DNA from 3 places in the Paenibacillus sp. PDC88 genome. Region 2 is predicted to be linked to each of the others. Evidence: predicted binding sites of a transcription regulator. Region 2 holds the regulator's gene; each other region holds the start of a gene.
What was found. The regulator LexA, encoded in region 2, represses DNA repair genes until DNA is damaged. The targets are predictions, from matches to a motif close to CGAACATATGTTCG.

Region 1 (5,663 bases), on a different contig from region 2:
ATGGGGAAAGAAGCAAACGAACAGTTTTTCCTTGACAAGTTAGTCAAATCCAAAGTTCATTTTGAACGGGCCCTTGATTGTAAGCACACGGAGTTTGATGACCTTTATCCCTATATGCTTGAACATCCTCAGTTCTTCTGGTATAAACGTTACGTCGCATGGTCGGAGCTTCTAACAGTAGTGAACCTGTGTGAAGAATTATCCTTCTCATGGAGAGAGCAGTTTACACCTCATCAGATAGAGTATGTTGAGCAACGGGTAATGTCGGCGAAGGTGCTTGATTTCTGGTTTGAGAAAAATGACAGTAAAGAGCACGCTTCACGTTAAGCAATATAAGGTTTTATCACGTAAATAACAACGTAAGACCTAAATGCGCGCATTTAGGTCTTTTTTTGTACAAATAATAGGGATGTATTGGAGGGGATACTCATGATAAGTGATGAGGAATTAAACCATTTGCGTGAATCAGGTGAGCGAATTCGTGTGGTGAGGGATGATCTGGAGAGTAATGATGTCATCGGCATTATTGTTGCCTGGAGCAGCGACCAGATTCTTGTTCGCCGGCGTAACCGCAGAGTCGTTAAGCTGGATCGAAATTATAGCATTCAGCTCTATTCAGAGCCCAGACAAAAACCGACCGAGCTGTAAGCTGCAGATCAGTCCAAAAATTACCTCGTCAAAGATCGGCATAGATATAGTCCAAGTGGAGAAAGTACCAATGATACGTCTATATAATTCTTTTGACGAAGGATGTGCTGATGTGACATTAATCAATAATAAGGTTCATGCGTATAAGGATCAAATCGGGCACTTGTCAGAGACGCTGCCGGATGTCCTGAAGTCCTATCATGATTTTACGGGAGAATGCTTTAAGGAAGGCGAGCTCGATTTGAAGACAAAACAGCTCGTTGCGCTCGGAATCGGCTTGTTCGCCAATAATGAAGTGTGCACCCTATATCATGTGCAAGAAGCGCTCTCCAAAGGGGCCAGCAAGCAAGAAATTATGGAGACGGTTGCCGTAGCTGCTGCGATCGGCGGTGGACATGCTTTATCTCAAGGCGTTATGCGTGTCCAAGCTGCATTGAACAACTAACAAATACCACCGAATCGATGCTCAACTCAAGTTTTTCTTGAGTCGCAGGCATAGATTGCGGTGGTTTTTATTATAAAATGAGGGGTATGCCTCCTAGATATATTTGCATCCGTTTATACAGCTCATCTTTATATATGGTCCATGGAATATGGATGTGAACGTGATGTCCCCGTATAGAAGCCAATGCCTGAATTTCACCATCGTATAAATTGACTCTGTTCAAATGTATATCCATTCGTCTAAATTCTTCCTCTACTTCTTCAAGCAATACAGCTACACGAGCGATGCCCGCCCGGATAATCTCCATATACAGCTCAGGGGTCTTCAAACCCGCATGGCTACTCATCACCTGAAGATCGCGGTTAAAAATTTTGATGACCATCAAGAGCTGAAGATAGCTCTTAATCAGTGTATGTTCTTCCGGTAGCATTTCCGATGTCATCAGGGTCCCTCCTTGTTTGCAAAAGCGAACTTATGTTCTTATTCTATGCTAATGAGCTTGGTTTTATCAACTTCATGCCTGCATTATTTATAAAAAATCTCACATAATTCGTCTTGTTTATTCAAATAATGTATATATCTTCAATAATTTAGCGCGAAGGACTGTTATAGCGATGACAATACGCAAGCAAAGAAGAAGAAGATTGAAAAAGAAAGTACTCTCTTCCTTTAAATGGGGAAGTTTGCGAATGATCGTGATAATGCTCACTGTAAGCATGGGATGTATCAATGTGGACGGATTTGCTGCACATGCTGAGCCTCTGAAGAAGGTAGCGATTATTATTGATGATTTGGGAAACGGGATGAAGGGGACACAAGAAATCATGAATTTACCGGAGAAGGTAAATGTCGCAATTATGCCGTTTCTGCCTACGACGAAAAAAGATGCTGAGCTTGCGCACCAAAAAGGGATTGATGTGCTCGTTCATATGCCGATGGAGCCGCATAGAGGCAGGAGGGAATGGCTCGGACCAGGAGCGATTACTTCAGATCTGTCAGATGAAGAGGTACGGAAAAGAGTAGAGGCTGCGATTGATAATGTGCCTCATGCCATTGGAATGAACAATCATATGGGCTCGAAAATTACGACAGATCGGCGTATTATGTCCATCGTGCTTGATGTATGTAAGGAAAGAGGTCTGTTCTTCGTCGACAGCAAAACAGATCATAAGTCCGTTGTGGCCGAATTGGCTGTACAGAAGGGGCTCCCGCCTGTAGAGAATCATATCTTCCTGGATGATCATCACTCGATTTCTCATATTACTGGACAGATGAAGCTCGCAGAACAAAAGCTGGAGACTCAGGACACCTGTGTAATGATCGGTCACGTAGGAACGCAAGGTCATTTGACAGCAGGTGTGATCCGAGACTCCATTAATCGCTGGTCTGGTCAGATTGAAACCATGAGTATCAGTGAGATGGTCAAGCAGGTCTGGCAATGGACTCCAGAATCTACATTACCGACAAGTAATAAATAATGCCTGAGCTAATCGCTTGGGCAATCTTCTTTTGACCTGCTTTGCTGCTTAGGACAGAGCGGTCTTCAGGATTGCTGATGAATCCGGCTTCCACAATAACAGAGGGTTTATTCACATGATTAAGCAGGTAAAAGGGCTTGCCCCATTCAACTTGCCGATTGGTATCATACATCTCGTTCAGTGATTGCTGGATAGAATCTGCTAGCATATAGCTTCTTGCTTCCTGCTGATGCAGCACAATGGGTCCATGGGTGCGAGATTTCTTGCTCCAATTGACATGGATGCTCACAATCGAATCGGAAGGCACATGATCACTGAGGCCCTTGCGCTGTGCCAGATCTCTCATATGGCGTGAATGACTCCGCAGCCAATGATTATCATCACTCAGCGCATAATCATCGTCCCGATTAAGCACAACAGGATAGCCTTTACTTTTAAGAATCATGAATATTTTTTGTGAAATGGCAAGGTTAATATCCTTCTCCAGCAGATCCTCAGCAGAGGTTCCTCCATCAATGCCGCCGTGACCGGCGTCGATGATAATAACAGGATGGCGAAACAAGTGATTTGATATTTCTGGCTCCTTGCTATGTGTCGGTTCCGCAGCCGCTAATGATGATTCCTGGAGCAGCAAAATACATAAGATCGCAAGCAGAATGGACGATTTGCTAAATGTAATCACGCGGCTTTCCCCCCTTCCTGGCATATGAATAGACTGTGCAGATTTATGGGTTTCATTCAGGTATGAATGATTTGCATATGTTTAATCCGGGTTATTCCCGTACACACTAATATAGAGAAGCTTCGAATACACAATCATGTGGAAGGATGGAACAGGTCAATGGCCAAGGGAGATGAGCTTGTAAGATATATTACTGAGCAGGTTGTCGTATATATAGGAACACCAAAGGAAGAGCGGAAATACAAAAGGAACAAAGTGAAGGAACCGTGGCATATGAAATGGTTTGGCATGATGCCCATGGGCGTATCAATGTGGGTGAAGGATATCAAAAAACCAGTTAAGCGGAAAAAGATGGACATGGACTCGAAATGATAAAAAACAGCGCTTAGATTGAACTGCACCTCCATTGATAAATGGTCAAATGGAGTTTACAGTTCAGATTTCGGCGCTGTTTTTTTCATTCTTCATTATGTTGTGCAGGTACATAAAACGAGCCACATCCGAGCAGCTTATCTATTGGAATATAACGTATTTGTGCTGAGGAAGTTCCCGTTCGAGCGAAGGTTAGAGCTTCATCTGATTGCTTGATATTCCAGGAGTGATACCCTGTAATTGCCAGTGGTCCACTATACCACATATTTTGCTTGTGCGCAGAAAATACAAGCCGCTCATGGCGATCGAGCTGTTTCATTAGCCCTGCAGCATTGTGTATCATTAATGGATCAGAGACCAGCCACAGCAAATTAGAAGATGGGTTGAAGGGAATTGAGGCAAGCTCCAATTTGCCAGGCTGATCTTCAGGCTGAATGCCTTCGAGGCTCTTGCTGATCGTAATTGGGGAGGATGCATAGGAGACAAAGTCTGGAAGCTGATCTCCATTCGATGCATCGATATGAATGGAATGCCCATCATGGTCTGTTACTTGCCAATAGGCGAGTGTACCATTGTATTTCATGAACCGTGAATCATGCATGTCTGTTGAAGATGTCATATCTTTGGGATAGAGCAGAGAGCTGAACAATGGAGTGCTGCCTGTACCATATTCGGTAACAGCATAACCACTGGATCCGGTGGCTGTTATAATAAGATAACCTACCGGCTCAGCCGATTGAAGAATATGTACGATATAACCGTGTGTTCCTGGACCCAAGGGCATGATGAGCAGTTCCGCATTGGCAAACGAGCTGAACTCTAGTTCCAACGAGAGCTTGGACAATGTGTCCTGTGCCAGTTGTTCGACTGCAGCTGGAATGTTCATATACTGCTGAGCTGTGAGCTGGGCTGAAGCATAGAGAGGTGGAACATTCGTCATAGAGCATGAGATGATAAAGCTGGATACTACCAGAGTCATACGTTGTAATATACGTTTCATCAACGTTATAATACCCTCATTTCTTCGGATACTGTTATAGAAGCGGGTTAGAAGAATAAATAACAGCACCCGTTTTTCATAACCTAATTGTAATAATAAGGAAATAAAAAGGATGCTGTATGGTGTTATAAAATTACGCGGACAAGCACTTTTTTTGACGAAATAACCTATTTATTCAATTAATCCAGCACTTGAATCAATTTCATAAATCATAAAAGAGGTGAATTTTGATTGAAGCAGCCAAAGGTATTATGAAATTGATTCACTTTAGATGAAAAATACCGCAGCTGATCGTATTCACATGAATCTTGGGTTCATATTGCCATATCATCTCACTGCGTCTGGTATTGTACTGATCCTGTACAGCCTGTTTCTTCTCTTCTTCCTGCTCCTCTTTCAGCAGATCCTCATAATACATATCAACAACAGCCAGCTCTTCCTCAAGTCTTTGCTTCGCGGCATCTGCCCAGCTGTAATCGACAAGTTTTAATCTCGCATAGATGTGCTGCTCCAGCATTTCTCCTGCTGCTGCCAGCGGAATTCTGGATGCTTGTGCGTGCATATTCTCGGGAAGACGAGGACTGAGCTCCTTCTTACTAAGCACTTGACCAAAATTCTCGACAATTCTTCCCGTCATCAGGGATACACCAAGAAAATGAAGCTCTTCCTTACGCATATCACAGGAAAACTCAATCTTAAAGCAAACCCCAAGCCAAGGCTCATAGGATTTGGGGGTGGAGGCACTAATTTGGCGCTTGGAGGATTGCTCAAACAGGTTAACGTAAGCACCGCCTTCACGGGATGCCGTAAAAATCTGCTTTAGTCTCGAGCTTCCATAGGCGATGTTCTCGCGCAGCACTCTTCCTGGACCAATCTGAGGGAGGGCAGGGACGTGGCCAAAATAACGACCCAAGATGCTGTCTTTCCCTTCATTTGATACTTTTCCAGATGCTTTGGCAGTCTCAGCCTCAGCCTTCTTTTTGGCTGATTCCTCTGCCTGAAGGTGAGCTTCCGCATCAAATATAAATGTAAACGACA
Region 2 (5,663 bases):
CGCTGTTCGGTATGAATGGTTCGGGTATGCACTGTCACCAATCTCTATTCAAAGACAATGTGAATACATTCTATGATGAATCCGATACTTTGGGACTCAGCAAGACAGCTCGCCACTATATGGCTGGTATTCTCAAGCATGCACGTGCTATGGCGGCAATTACGAATCCGACAGTGAACTCTTACAAACGTTTGGTTCCTGGTTATGAAGCACCTTGCTATGTAGCATGGTCTGCAAGTAACCGTAGTCCGATGATCCGTATTCCGGCTTCCCGCGGGCTGAGTACTCGTGTTGAAGTACGTAATCCAGACCCTGCTGCGAACCCTTATCTGGCACTGGCTGTTATGCTCAAAGCCGGATTGGATGGAATTAACCGTGAGCTGAGTCTACCTGCTCCAATCGACCGCAACATTTACATCATGTCTGAAGAAGAGCGTATTGAAGAAGGTATTCCTTCACTCCCAGCCGATCTGAAGGAAGCATTGCATGAGCTGATCCGCAGCGAAGTTATCACTGAGGCGCTTGGAGACCATGCCTTGGCTCACTTCTATGAACTGAAAGAAATCGAGTGGGACATGTATAGAACACAAGTACATCAATGGGAACGCGATCAATATTTGACGCTTTACTAAAACCGGAAACCCTTGGCGCTCTAAGCGCTCAAGGGTTTTTCTTTTTTTGGTGAGAAAACAATTTAAACAATATTATGACTAGTAGGCTTCAAATTCTTGCTCGTAACGACTGAATGCAGTGCTTAATCACCCGAGTAGGCGAGTAGAGAGCATGCTGGATATTAGTATTTCAGAAACTACTTACATCTTACTACAAAATAAGCCGAGATCTTCTCAAGAAGATCTCGGCTTTGTACATACTATACTAGAAATAAAAGAATGGCAAATTAATGAAGGAAGTCACGGAACAAGCCAATAACCTTACCCAAAATGGTTACTTTCGTAAGCCGGAGAGGTTCGTATGTAGGATTCTCTGGCTGCAAGCGAATATGGTCCTTCTCTTTATAGAACGTCTTAACGGTTGCTTCATCATCTTCCGTCATCGCGACGACGATATCTCCGTTATTCGCTGTTTGCTGCTGGCGGACGATAACATAGTCACCGTTCGAAATCCCCGCCTCAATCATACTGTCCCCGACAACAGATAGCATGAATACCTTCTCCTCGCCAACATATTGCATCGGCAGTGGGAAATAATCTTCAATATTCTCTGTAGCTGTGATCGGAATACCAGCAGTGACTTTACCAACGACAGGAACACGAGCAACTGTCTGCGTAAATTGAAGAACATTATCATCACTATCATCTTGACCAAGCAATTCAATAGCCCGTGGTTTAGTAGGGTCTCTACGAATTAACCCCTTCTTCTCCAGACGATCCAGGTGTCCGTGAACGGTTGAACTGGAGGCCAGACCAACAGCTTCACCAATCTCTCTTACGGACGGCGGATATCCTTTCAATCGGACTTCATTGCGTATAAACTCCAGAATTGCTAACTGCCTGCTGGATACCTTCGACATACCGTATCAACTCCACATAATAACGTTTGGGAAAATTATAGCATAGAACCTCCGTTCGTACAAACATTAGTTCTAAAAAAATACAGAACAATTGTTCTCAAAAACTATTGCCCAAAACACATGTTCGTGTTATAGTGAGTTCTGTAAGGAATGAGAACAAACGTTTGGAGGTTGGAATAATGCTTAAATACAGCACTTATCACAGCATACATTCTAGAACAGATGAATCGACTAATAATAATTTGGGTGAGACAATACATATTATAATGAAGAAGAACAAGCACAGAATAATCCGTTTGATATTGATAGCTTCAATCCTTCTTCTGAGCTTAACGGGTTTCATGACGGTATTTGCAGACGCGGGTCAAGAGGTAGCATACGAGAAGATTGTTGTGGAGCCTGGCGATACTTTATGGGCGATCGGTACAGAGCATAAGCCGGAAGGTATGGATATAAGAGATTATGTTAATCAAATTCAGCATATTAATGGTTTATCCAGCTCTCATATACAAACAGGACAGCTGTTAAAGCTCCCATATTTTGATTGATATGCATAATTCGTTTATGATTTATTACATGCTAAGGACGCGGCTTGATCTGCGTCTTTTTTTATTCTGTATCAAATGCTGACTATACAGGTATTTACCTTGACAACCTTTTCTAATCATGTCAAAGTTAAAGAGACTATGCATTTTGGAGGGGAAGAAAGTTGGATATTGAAAGTCTAGTTGCGCGGATTAATGAGCTTGCCCGCAAGCAGAAGGAATCCGGGCTTAATGATGCAGAATTGACTGAACGGGCTGAGCTTAGAGAGATCTATTTGAACAACATCCGCAGCAACTTCCGTCAGCAGCTGGAATCCATTGAAATTGTGGACGATGTAAGCGGCGACACTTATTCAAAAGGAAAATGATTCAATAAATAGGTACATGCTTTTGTTATAGATTGAAGGAGGATACTCATGGCGAGTTCATTTGAAAGATCAGTGAAGAAAAACCAGCAGAAAATTAATAAAGATCGTAAAAAAAGAGGCCAGCCATCCATCGGATCTGGTGTTGAACAAGAGGATGTATTTAAAGGAAGAGCCTTTTTGTTCCCATTTGTACTCGTTGTCCTTTCATTTATGTTCCTGACCCTTAGCGGCTTGACTACAGGTGGAGTAGGGGCATTTGATTGGGTCGTATTTGCGCTTTATCTTGGACTTGCTCTGATGTACTTTATGCGCCGGCCGTATCTCAAAGTCGGTAAGAAGCGGATTAAGACGATTAAGCTAAGCAGAGAACGTTCCATGGGTGCAGAGGATATTAAGAAAATTGTGTTGGAAAAAGGTTCTGTCATTGTTGAGCGCAACGGTAAAGGCGGTCCTTGGGTGTTCAGCAAACTGCTTAATCTATACGATGTAGAAGCGATGGGAGCACGACTTGTGCAATACGCACAGAATCATCAAATACCTGTCGAAGATAAGAGAGTGAAGTAAGAAGCCTAACATACGATACCATACTTTCGGGGGAGAGAGAAGCATGTCTATCAAAGCAGTGCTATTCGATTTGGATGATACACTCTTATGGGATGAGCGGAGTGTAGAGGAAGCTTTTTATGAAACATGTCTAGTTGCATCGAAGCAAACAGGCGTTGATCCTCATGAACTGGAGACTTCTGTCCGCAATGAAGCAAGGAAGCTGTATGAATCGTATGAAACGTTTGCTTTTACAAAAATGATTGGCATTAACCCTTTTGAAGGATTGTGGGCTAATTTTAATGGAAGTGACAGAGCTGAATTCAAGCAGCTTGAAGAAATTGCTCCTACTTACCGTAGAGATGCTTGGACCAAGGGTCTTCTTGCTCTGGGTATTAATCAGCCGGAACTCGGAGCGGAGCTAGCCGAGCATTTCGGTAAAGAACGCCGAAACCGTCCTTACATGTATGATGAGACGTTAGAGACGCTGGCTGAACTGCAAGGTAAAGTGAAGCTTCTCTTGTTAACCAATGGTTGCCCTGCTCTTCAGCAAGAGAAGCTGGATGGGGTTCCTGATCTGGTTCCTTACTTTGATCATATCGTGATCTCAGGTACATTTGGCAAAGGAAAGCCGGATCCTTCTATTTTCAAGCATGCTTTGGAATTGCTGGATGTATCTCCGGAGGAAGCGCTGATGGTTGGCGATAAGCTCACTACAGATATTAAGGGAGCTCTTGCGTCTGGAATCAGAGCGGTTTGGATTAATCGTAATAACAAGCTGAACGAGGAAGCCTTCACTCCAGACGTAGAAATAAAGCATTTATCTGAAATAAAACAAATGATATAATCTTCCAAGTAACCGCATCTGCTGCAGAGCAGCGGCGGTTTTCTTTTTACTAGAATACAGGAAGGAAGATGAAAATATTGAAACTCTTCTTGCCATCGAACAACTTCAATCCTATCCAGCGTCAAATCTCGACGGGTTTCATTATATTAACTCTATGTCTTCTAATCTCAGGATGCTCATTTGAAGCTTCTTCGGAGCCGGCTGCTCTCATGGAACCGATTGATGTCAAGCTGAGTGCGTCGAGTCAACAGATAAGCCTGAATGAAACCGTACATATGGAGGCTGTGGTGACTCAGCAAGCAGATGTCATAGATGATGCGGACGAAGTCATGTTCGAGGTTGCTACATCGGATGGTGTTAGTATGGAGTTTGAGGCGGAGCACCAAGGGGAAGGAGTCTATGTATTTGACTATCAGTTTAAAACTGCGGGAGAATACAAGGTTACTTCTCATGTTACAGCAAGAGGCTTCCACGCTATGCCATCTGTGCAGATTGTGGTGGAAGAATAGTGTCAACTAGAAGTAGGACAAGCAAGGAAAAACTAGGACAACCTCATTGAGGTTGTCCATTTTTAATGTAAGCGGGATCAGGGTAAGGAGATAGGGTCCAACCGTTTTCTTTGATAGTTAACCGTACGGCAATGACCTCCTTGTTCTTCATTAGAGCGAATGAGTGTGGAGTGTTCTCAGGAATAACAATGACATCCCCTGCGGTTAGCTCTATATCGAAATAACCTGAATCATCATCAGCCTTCATACTTAAAATACCGTTGCCTGACAGAATGGCATGAGCTCCTTCATCTCCATGTGCATGCATTTCATCGAGCTCAGCAAGCTCCCCTTCGAGATTGGCAGTGGCATTTGACAAGGAAATGACTTCCCATTGTTGATAGCCGTGACGTCCAGCCAATTCAGAAATTTCTTCTTTATAGAGGTCCAAGACCTGCTGTTGTTCTTCGTCAGACAGCAGCTTGTGGCCCTTGAGTTCTGCAGGCAGCTTGGTTGAATCCCATTGCTCATAGAGTACATTACAGTCTTTCAAATAATTACGAACATTCTCCACTCCGCTAATTCTTTCATTCGTGTTTTTGATCAATAGTTCTGGCATGATTATTCCCTCTTTTCAAATTGGTTTAATGAATTATTTATTCTGCCTTTGCTAAGTGTTGTTCGTGGATAATATGAATTGTAACTAGGCTTGAAGCCGATAACGCTGACATGACGCTGATTTTCTGTCGATGATTTACCTTCCCAACAGGTGGTGTTTCTGCTAAACTAAGATTTAACGTTTTGCGGGAGGTATGACAGTGATCAAGAGTGACTTAAAGGATGCGTTGAATAAACGAATATTAATTCTAGATGGCGCCATGGGCACCATGATCCAGCAAGAAAACCTGACTGCCGAGGACTTTGGCGGTGAAGAGCTGGATGGCTGTAATGAAATACTTGTGCTGACTAAACCGGAATTGATTCAAAATATACACGAACGTTATCTTGAAGCTGGCGCTCATCTTATTGAAACGAACACCTTTGGAGCCACTTCTGTCGTGCTAGCAGAATACGATATACAGCATCAAGCAAGAGAAATTAATCTCGCTGCGGCAAAACTGGCTAGAGCAGCTGTGGATAAATATAATTCACCAGAATCTCCACGATATGTCGTAGGAGCTATGGGCCCAACGACAAAGACCTTGTCCGTTACAGGAGGGGTTACTTTTCAAGAGCTGATTGACAGCTATGAAGAGCAGGCTATCGCATTGATCGACGGCGGTGTCGATGTGCTTCTGCTGGAAACCTCTCAGGACACACTCAATGTCAAAGCTGGCAGCA
Region 3 (5,663 bases), on a different contig from region 2:
TAAACTTGATTGGTTATGTTCGTCGGGTCTTCCATTTTAAGTTGCCTAGAAAAGCCTGTAGGTCGGTCAAAATCAGCGCCTAAGCATCCTACTGACACTACGTTCCCCATTAATCCAAGTGTACGGCAGCGTTGGCAGACTAGCTCAGTCAACTCCAGCAGAACAACCTTAATTTCATCAATGGTTCCGTAGTCTCTGGGCAGGGTCATCATATGGCCGACTGATTTAGGTGCATCTTGGTGAGTGCCAGGGCGCACTGGACTATCATCGATCCCGTTGGCTATTCTCCAGTACATCTCTGCCTGAATGTCCGAATTTTTTCCGAACTTACGACGCATCATATCCTTAAGCCTGGATAATGGCGTTTGAGCGACACTTCCGATCGTAGTAAGTCCCATTACTGTAAGATGCCGTTTCATTCGGCTCCCTACCATAAACATGTCGCTGACAGGTCGCTTCCATAATGTCTCTGGTAGCATCTCTTTTGTTAAAGTGTAGACTCCTGCAGCATTCTTTTTCGCATAATTATCACACGCGGTCTTTGCAAGTATTTTAGTATTGGATATTCCAAATCTGGTGTACACTCCTGTTGCTTCTTGGACATGATTTTGTATTAAACGGGCCAATTCTTCAGGTGTGCAATCAAATAGGTGCAGGCTCCCGCTTACTTCTAAAAACTGTTCATCGATACTGTACGGCTCCACCAAATCCGTATAAGACTTGTAGATTTCAGTAATTTGCATTGAGACATCGATATACCGCTGCATGCGTGGTTTGACGACCACAAGGTCCGGACACTTAGCCAGTGCCTCCCCTAGTCTTTCAGCAGTAGTTATTCCTTTAGATTTGGCAATGGGACAAGCAGCCAATACGATTCCTGAACGTCTTTCAGGATCACCAGCAACAACGAGCGGCCGATTTTTGTACTCCGGATGCTCTGCCTTTTCAACACTGGCATAGAACGACTGACAGTCAGCTAACATAATGACTCGCTCTTTCGTCTTCATAGTTGCTCTCCCATTTCTGCAATCTCAAACCCAAGGTAGTTGTATGAACGTTGCTCAATTTCTGCTTCAATCAGTCCCCAAAGCATAGACAACTTTCTATGGTATCCCTTGCTTACATACTGCAATTCAACGCCATGATTGGTCTTACGATACTCATACACCTTTAAATTCTTTTCTCGCATTAGCTTTCGAGCTGCGGTTAAATCACTCATTGCCGCATTTTGTAACCGTTCAATCATCACTCGAGTCAATTCCGAGGTTTTGATATCGGACCGACAAAGGAGTTCCCAGTCCTTCTCCAGTACATCGAGTAGTATCGGCAATAAAGCATAATCCTTAACAATTTTGATATCGTCTGAATTTAGCCCAATACTCAACATTACTATCCACCCCACATTAAGAACATTTGTTTGTATTATATGCGAACATTAGTTCTTTTATCAATGTAAAATTAAGGAGGATTTTAGCTTGTTTTGATTTCTGGAATGAAATCAGTGGATTTTATTTACTCAATTAATATTTAGCTTGATAACATTAGAGGAATAGTTTATGTTGTTTAAAAAGAATGGTCGAATAAGGTCAAAGTAGGTGTTGGACCAGTGAATATTGAAATGAATCTAGTCTCGGATTGGCAAGACATTATCATCGAGGATATGGTAGCTGATGGACTTCGTTTTTCAAAGTCGACACAGAAAGATCTACTAGTAATCAGATATTTTACATATCTAAGAAAAAAAGGAGGAGTAACTCGCAAGCGTCGTTTACATCTGGCTAAAGAATTCAATTGCCCACTCCATTTAAAAAATGGTTTTGATAAATTAATAGATGTACTTGAAAACGGGCAGGATATATCCCCCTATCTCAGTAAAATGGTTGACAAAATTTCATTTTTTGATGGCATGTTTAACGACTGGGGGGTACTCCATCTTCATCTTGGAGATCATCCAGACGAAAAAGATGGTAACTACGTTGCGAGGACAGGCCCCGTGTTGTTTTTATATTTAAACGAAAATGAAGCTTATTTGATTAATGTTTACGAACATGGTTCATGGACAGATAAATCAGTTTTGCAAACGGTCTATGATAATTGGCCAGAATTAATAGAGCCATATATCTTTAAAGGAGTTAAAGAATTACAGTATCAGATCACTGAAGAAAATCATGAAAAGCTACGAAAAAAAGGGTACACGGTGATGCTCGAGTTAAAAGACATCAGTGGCAATGCAATTATACTAGCACCACCTGGACTTGGAATTACTGCATCGAGAGATGCTATGCATGATGTGCGCAGTTACAAGAGAACAGTCAATGATATACGTCGACTCGAACAAGACATACGTGAAAACCCCCAATTGATCCAAACATTATTCAAAGATAGTATGGCAGACGCACTACAATTGAGACTAGTGCTTGAAAACAATAACCTATATGTTATAGAACAGACCACTCAAATGAAAGTAGACCAATATATTATAAGGAGCGTTTAGTGTCCTTACTTTGTTTTGTTCTTACAGATTCGTAGTCTATGTAATGGGACTCTAAAAAAGCATATAAAAAGGAACAAGCGGATATTATCCTGCCTGTTCCCAAAACTTTTTATTTCTCCCTGCAAGCTGTGGTTCTAGCAACATATTCATTTAGCAATGCATCAAGCTCCTGGGACTTTTTAAGAACATATGGTGACTTAATCCCTAGTCGCTTCTCAGCTCTATTTAAACATTCGCGTTTCCTCTCTATATCCCTCAGTAACTCTTTCAAGGTTCTAGCCATTCCGGATCCCCCCATTTTGTGAGTTATCAATTCGCATTCTGCCAGAGACGTTCATTTGTGAAGATTTCTAGCTGCAGCATGATTTCCCACCATTTGCGGAAAGAAGCATTAATGAATTGCCTCTCCTCACCATACGGGTAAGGACTACCAAACTGTGTTCCATATACTAAATACGAGTTAGTCATACCAGCCGCTGACAATTCATCTTCAATCCATGATTCAAATGCTCTTGCAAAGAGCTCATGGTCACGACGCCAGTATGCCCCCATGTTTTTAGCATCGGAATAAAATAGGCTTTCATCAGAGGGAATGTAGAAGCTCTTTGGTACTTCCTTCCCTGCTTCCTTTAGCAGATTACAATATAAAATGGCAATATCCATCCATTGATTATTCTTTATACGATATCGGCCAATCAAGGACTGTAATGCAGTACTTATATCGTAATTATTTAACGCCAATGCCCCTTTAATTCTGTCGTAATAACGACTCTGGGGAAGCGGGAGCGGATCAGGAACTTTCACTAGTCGCTTGCCATTACCTTCTTTAATCACCTTCATTAGATCAGCGAAGGCTTCTTTTAACTCTGCAGGAAGATGAGGTCCTGCCTCAGAACCGGACAATAAGGCACGCTTACCGTTCGAGAATTGATGGGAGTATGAATACAGATTTTGATCAAGCGCATGAGCCCATTCATGGCACTGGGATCCTCCTCCGCGATGCTTGGTCAAATTCATTACGTTGGTAGAAACCTCAAAATGTGCTGCTGCTTTACCACTCCCTCTTGCTCCAAAGGCAAGCCCAAGAGCACCATAGAATGAGATCGCTTTTGGAGGAAGATTCAAAATAGAAGCTAGATCTGCCCAAGCATTCCCAGAACAAAGTACGTGGTATCTTCCTGCAGCATCATCCACCCAATTACCGAACTGAATTCCACGAAAACCGTATTGAGTAATAAAGTCCTCAGGCTTCGTAACTCCGGATGCTTTCTCTGATAAGCGGATTACCTCATCAGGTACTTTACGCTCCCAGTAGGCTTTATTTGACTGTCGTCGGTTACTTTGATTCTTTCGTTTCTTTGCCCAATTCCAATCCTGTCCTTCCTCTGATTCAAAAGCTCTCTTATATATCTTGCGGTATCCTGCCACTGCCCGTGACTTGGTAACAAAAAGAGATTTGAATCGATCTCCTAGTGACAGCCAATGCGAGTAGGACAACAGTTCCGGATTCTTTTTCACCTGGTACTCGGATTGCGAGTAATGGGCATTACGAACATTAATCCGCAGCTCTGAGACTGCAGATTTAACAGAATCCACTGTTTTCGCGTCTCTAAATAAGGATCTCAGTTCATTCACAGCTTGTATGAAATATCTTCTTTGAACTGAATCATCGGCTGGTCGTTGACTTACACGGTCCCAGATAAGTTTCACAACTAGAGCAGCCTCAGAAGTATAACCCTCTTCTTGTAAATTCTCAGCATTCAGTGAGCCGATTAACCCATCTTTACAGACTAAATCATATGCCTGGCTAGGATCGACTTCCATAGCTGTCTGCCACTCAGATGAGAACTTTACCAGGCCAGATGCAAGATGCTTTCGTGCACCCCGTAATTCCTCACCACAGTCGTAAGCAAATTGTTTTCTATTGCCGGAACTACTAGACGCAACTACCGCTGTCGGTGGATTAAAGAAAATCTCGTGTTGGTCAACCACCTGATAATCCTGCTCAAACATAAAGTAATCAAACAGTGACATAACTGATTGTTGGGACATATTTATACCTCCATGCTCCTCCGCGCAAGGCGGAGGTGTTTTTATTACCGTCCGCCAGGACGCTGAACAAGCGATAGACACATACATGTACCCATCAGATCATATTTCTTCTCTTTTCAAGTACTCTCTTTATAGCTTCGTTGTCTTCCTCTGTAACCTGGTCAACTCCTGTTCCGTATGGATCGAATACAGAGTGACCAAAGAAATTCTTCATAGAACCAGATACAGCGATCAACTGAAATATTGCATCACGGAACCTCTCGGTTACTGGGAATCCCTCCACCATTTCTCGTTCTAATACCATTTGGTACGCGGTGATAATCTCACTCTTGCGCCACTCAATATCGAGTCTGGCCATCGCCTGCAGGAGATGTGTTCGACAATCTATCGTTAGATCTCCGATACCACTTCCGATTTTAGACTTACCTATCCTTTGAACCCCAGTGATACCTCCATATCGAATATCTTGACCGATCGCTTTAAGGATTCTACGGAATTTGTAGTATTTTTCGTACTCCGGATGAGTGGAGATCAGATTTCCCATACTCTTGTCTTGAGATATGGTGCATAGGTAACAGCCCATTCTTGCCGACTTACCGCACTGCATCATGGCCTCATTGTCATTAACAACGGCAGCACCAAGAGGACACTCACTACCGGCTGCATTCCCATAAAAGGCTAGAAGCTCAGTATTACGAGCTCCCTTTTTCCATGGTCCCCGGTTAAACGCTAGATACGTGACGACTTCCTGCTTCGTCCAATCTCGAATAGGTGAGGCTGTACGAATATTGCCTACAGGATGATGACCGTAGAAGTCCTCACCAAAGTGCTTCGATAGGCTGCGTTTTCTCATTACACTCTCATTGTCCCTCGAACCAAGCACCAGCACCGTATCTTCAGCTCCGTCAGCCAAAAACATTGCCTCAAGAAACTCTCTCGCCGGCTCAATCTTAAGACGACGAACACAGTATTTGAAGGAGACGGAAGGGGCTTGGTATCCCTTACCGATGATGCATACGAGCAGGGTATTGTCCTCTCGTGGTTCCACGATGTGATACTCAATCCATGGAAAAGCCCTGCCTAAAGCATCTCGAAGCTCATGAATAATTTGTTTAAC

Region 1: the regulator LexA is predicted to act here: its motif matches at 1,561-1,574, upstream of BLW49_RS02970 (YhjD family protein).
Region 3: the regulator LexA is predicted to act here: its motif matches at 1,430-1,443, upstream of BLW49_RS23780 (YhjD family protein).

The regions. Positions count from the first base shown of each region.
Region 1 covers NZ_FNNT01000001.1:662,605-668,267, reverse strand. Annotated here, with positions in the region: gene BLW49_RS02985 (hypothetical protein) at 1-327, shown strand; gene BLW49_RS02980 (hypothetical protein) at 430-648, shown strand; gene BLW49_RS02975 (carboxymuconolactone decarboxylase family protein) at 719-1,093, shown strand; gene BLW49_RS02970 (YhjD family protein) at 1,164-1,535, opposite strand; gene BLW49_RS02965 (divergent polysaccharide deacetylase family protein) at 1,783-2,571, shown strand; gene BLW49_RS02960 (N-acetylmuramoyl-L-alanine amidase family protein) at 2,546-3,253, opposite strand; gene BLW49_RS02955 (YqzE family protein) at 3,413-3,625, shown strand; gene BLW49_RS02950 (hypothetical protein) at 3,711-4,625, opposite strand; gene BLW49_RS02945 (YqhG family protein) at 4,888-5,663, opposite strand, start outside.
Region 2 covers NZ_FNNT01000002.1:370,183-375,845, forward strand. Annotated here, with positions in the region: gene glnA (type I glutamate--ammonia ligase) at 1-632, shown strand, start outside; gene lexA (transcriptional repressor LexA) at 899-1,531, opposite strand; gene BLW49_RS08320 (LysM peptidoglycan-binding domain-containing protein) at 1,711-2,079, shown strand; gene BLW49_RS08325 (DUF896 domain-containing protein) at 2,241-2,444, shown strand; gene BLW49_RS08330 (hypothetical protein) at 2,493-3,008, shown strand; gene BLW49_RS08335 (HAD family hydrolase) at 3,052-3,834, shown strand; gene BLW49_RS08340 (FixH family protein) at 3,903-4,343, shown strand; gene BLW49_RS08345 (acireductone dioxygenase) at 4,387-4,941, opposite strand; gene metH (methionine synthase) at 5,201-5,663, shown strand, end outside.
Region 3 covers NZ_FNNT01000010.1:113,082-118,744, reverse strand. Annotated here, with positions in the region: gene BLW49_RS23785 (DNA polymerase IV) at 1-1,007, opposite strand, end outside; gene BLW49_RS23780 (YhjD family protein) at 1,004-1,387, opposite strand; gene BLW49_RS23775 (hypothetical protein) at 1,607-2,494, shown strand; gene BLW49_RS23770 (aspartyl-phosphate phosphatase Spo0E family protein) at 2,604-2,777, opposite strand; gene BLW49_RS23765 (LPD1 domain-containing protein) at 2,804-4,546, opposite strand; gene BLW49_RS23760 (phosphoadenosine phosphosulfate reductase domain-containing protein) at 4,641-5,663, opposite strand, start outside.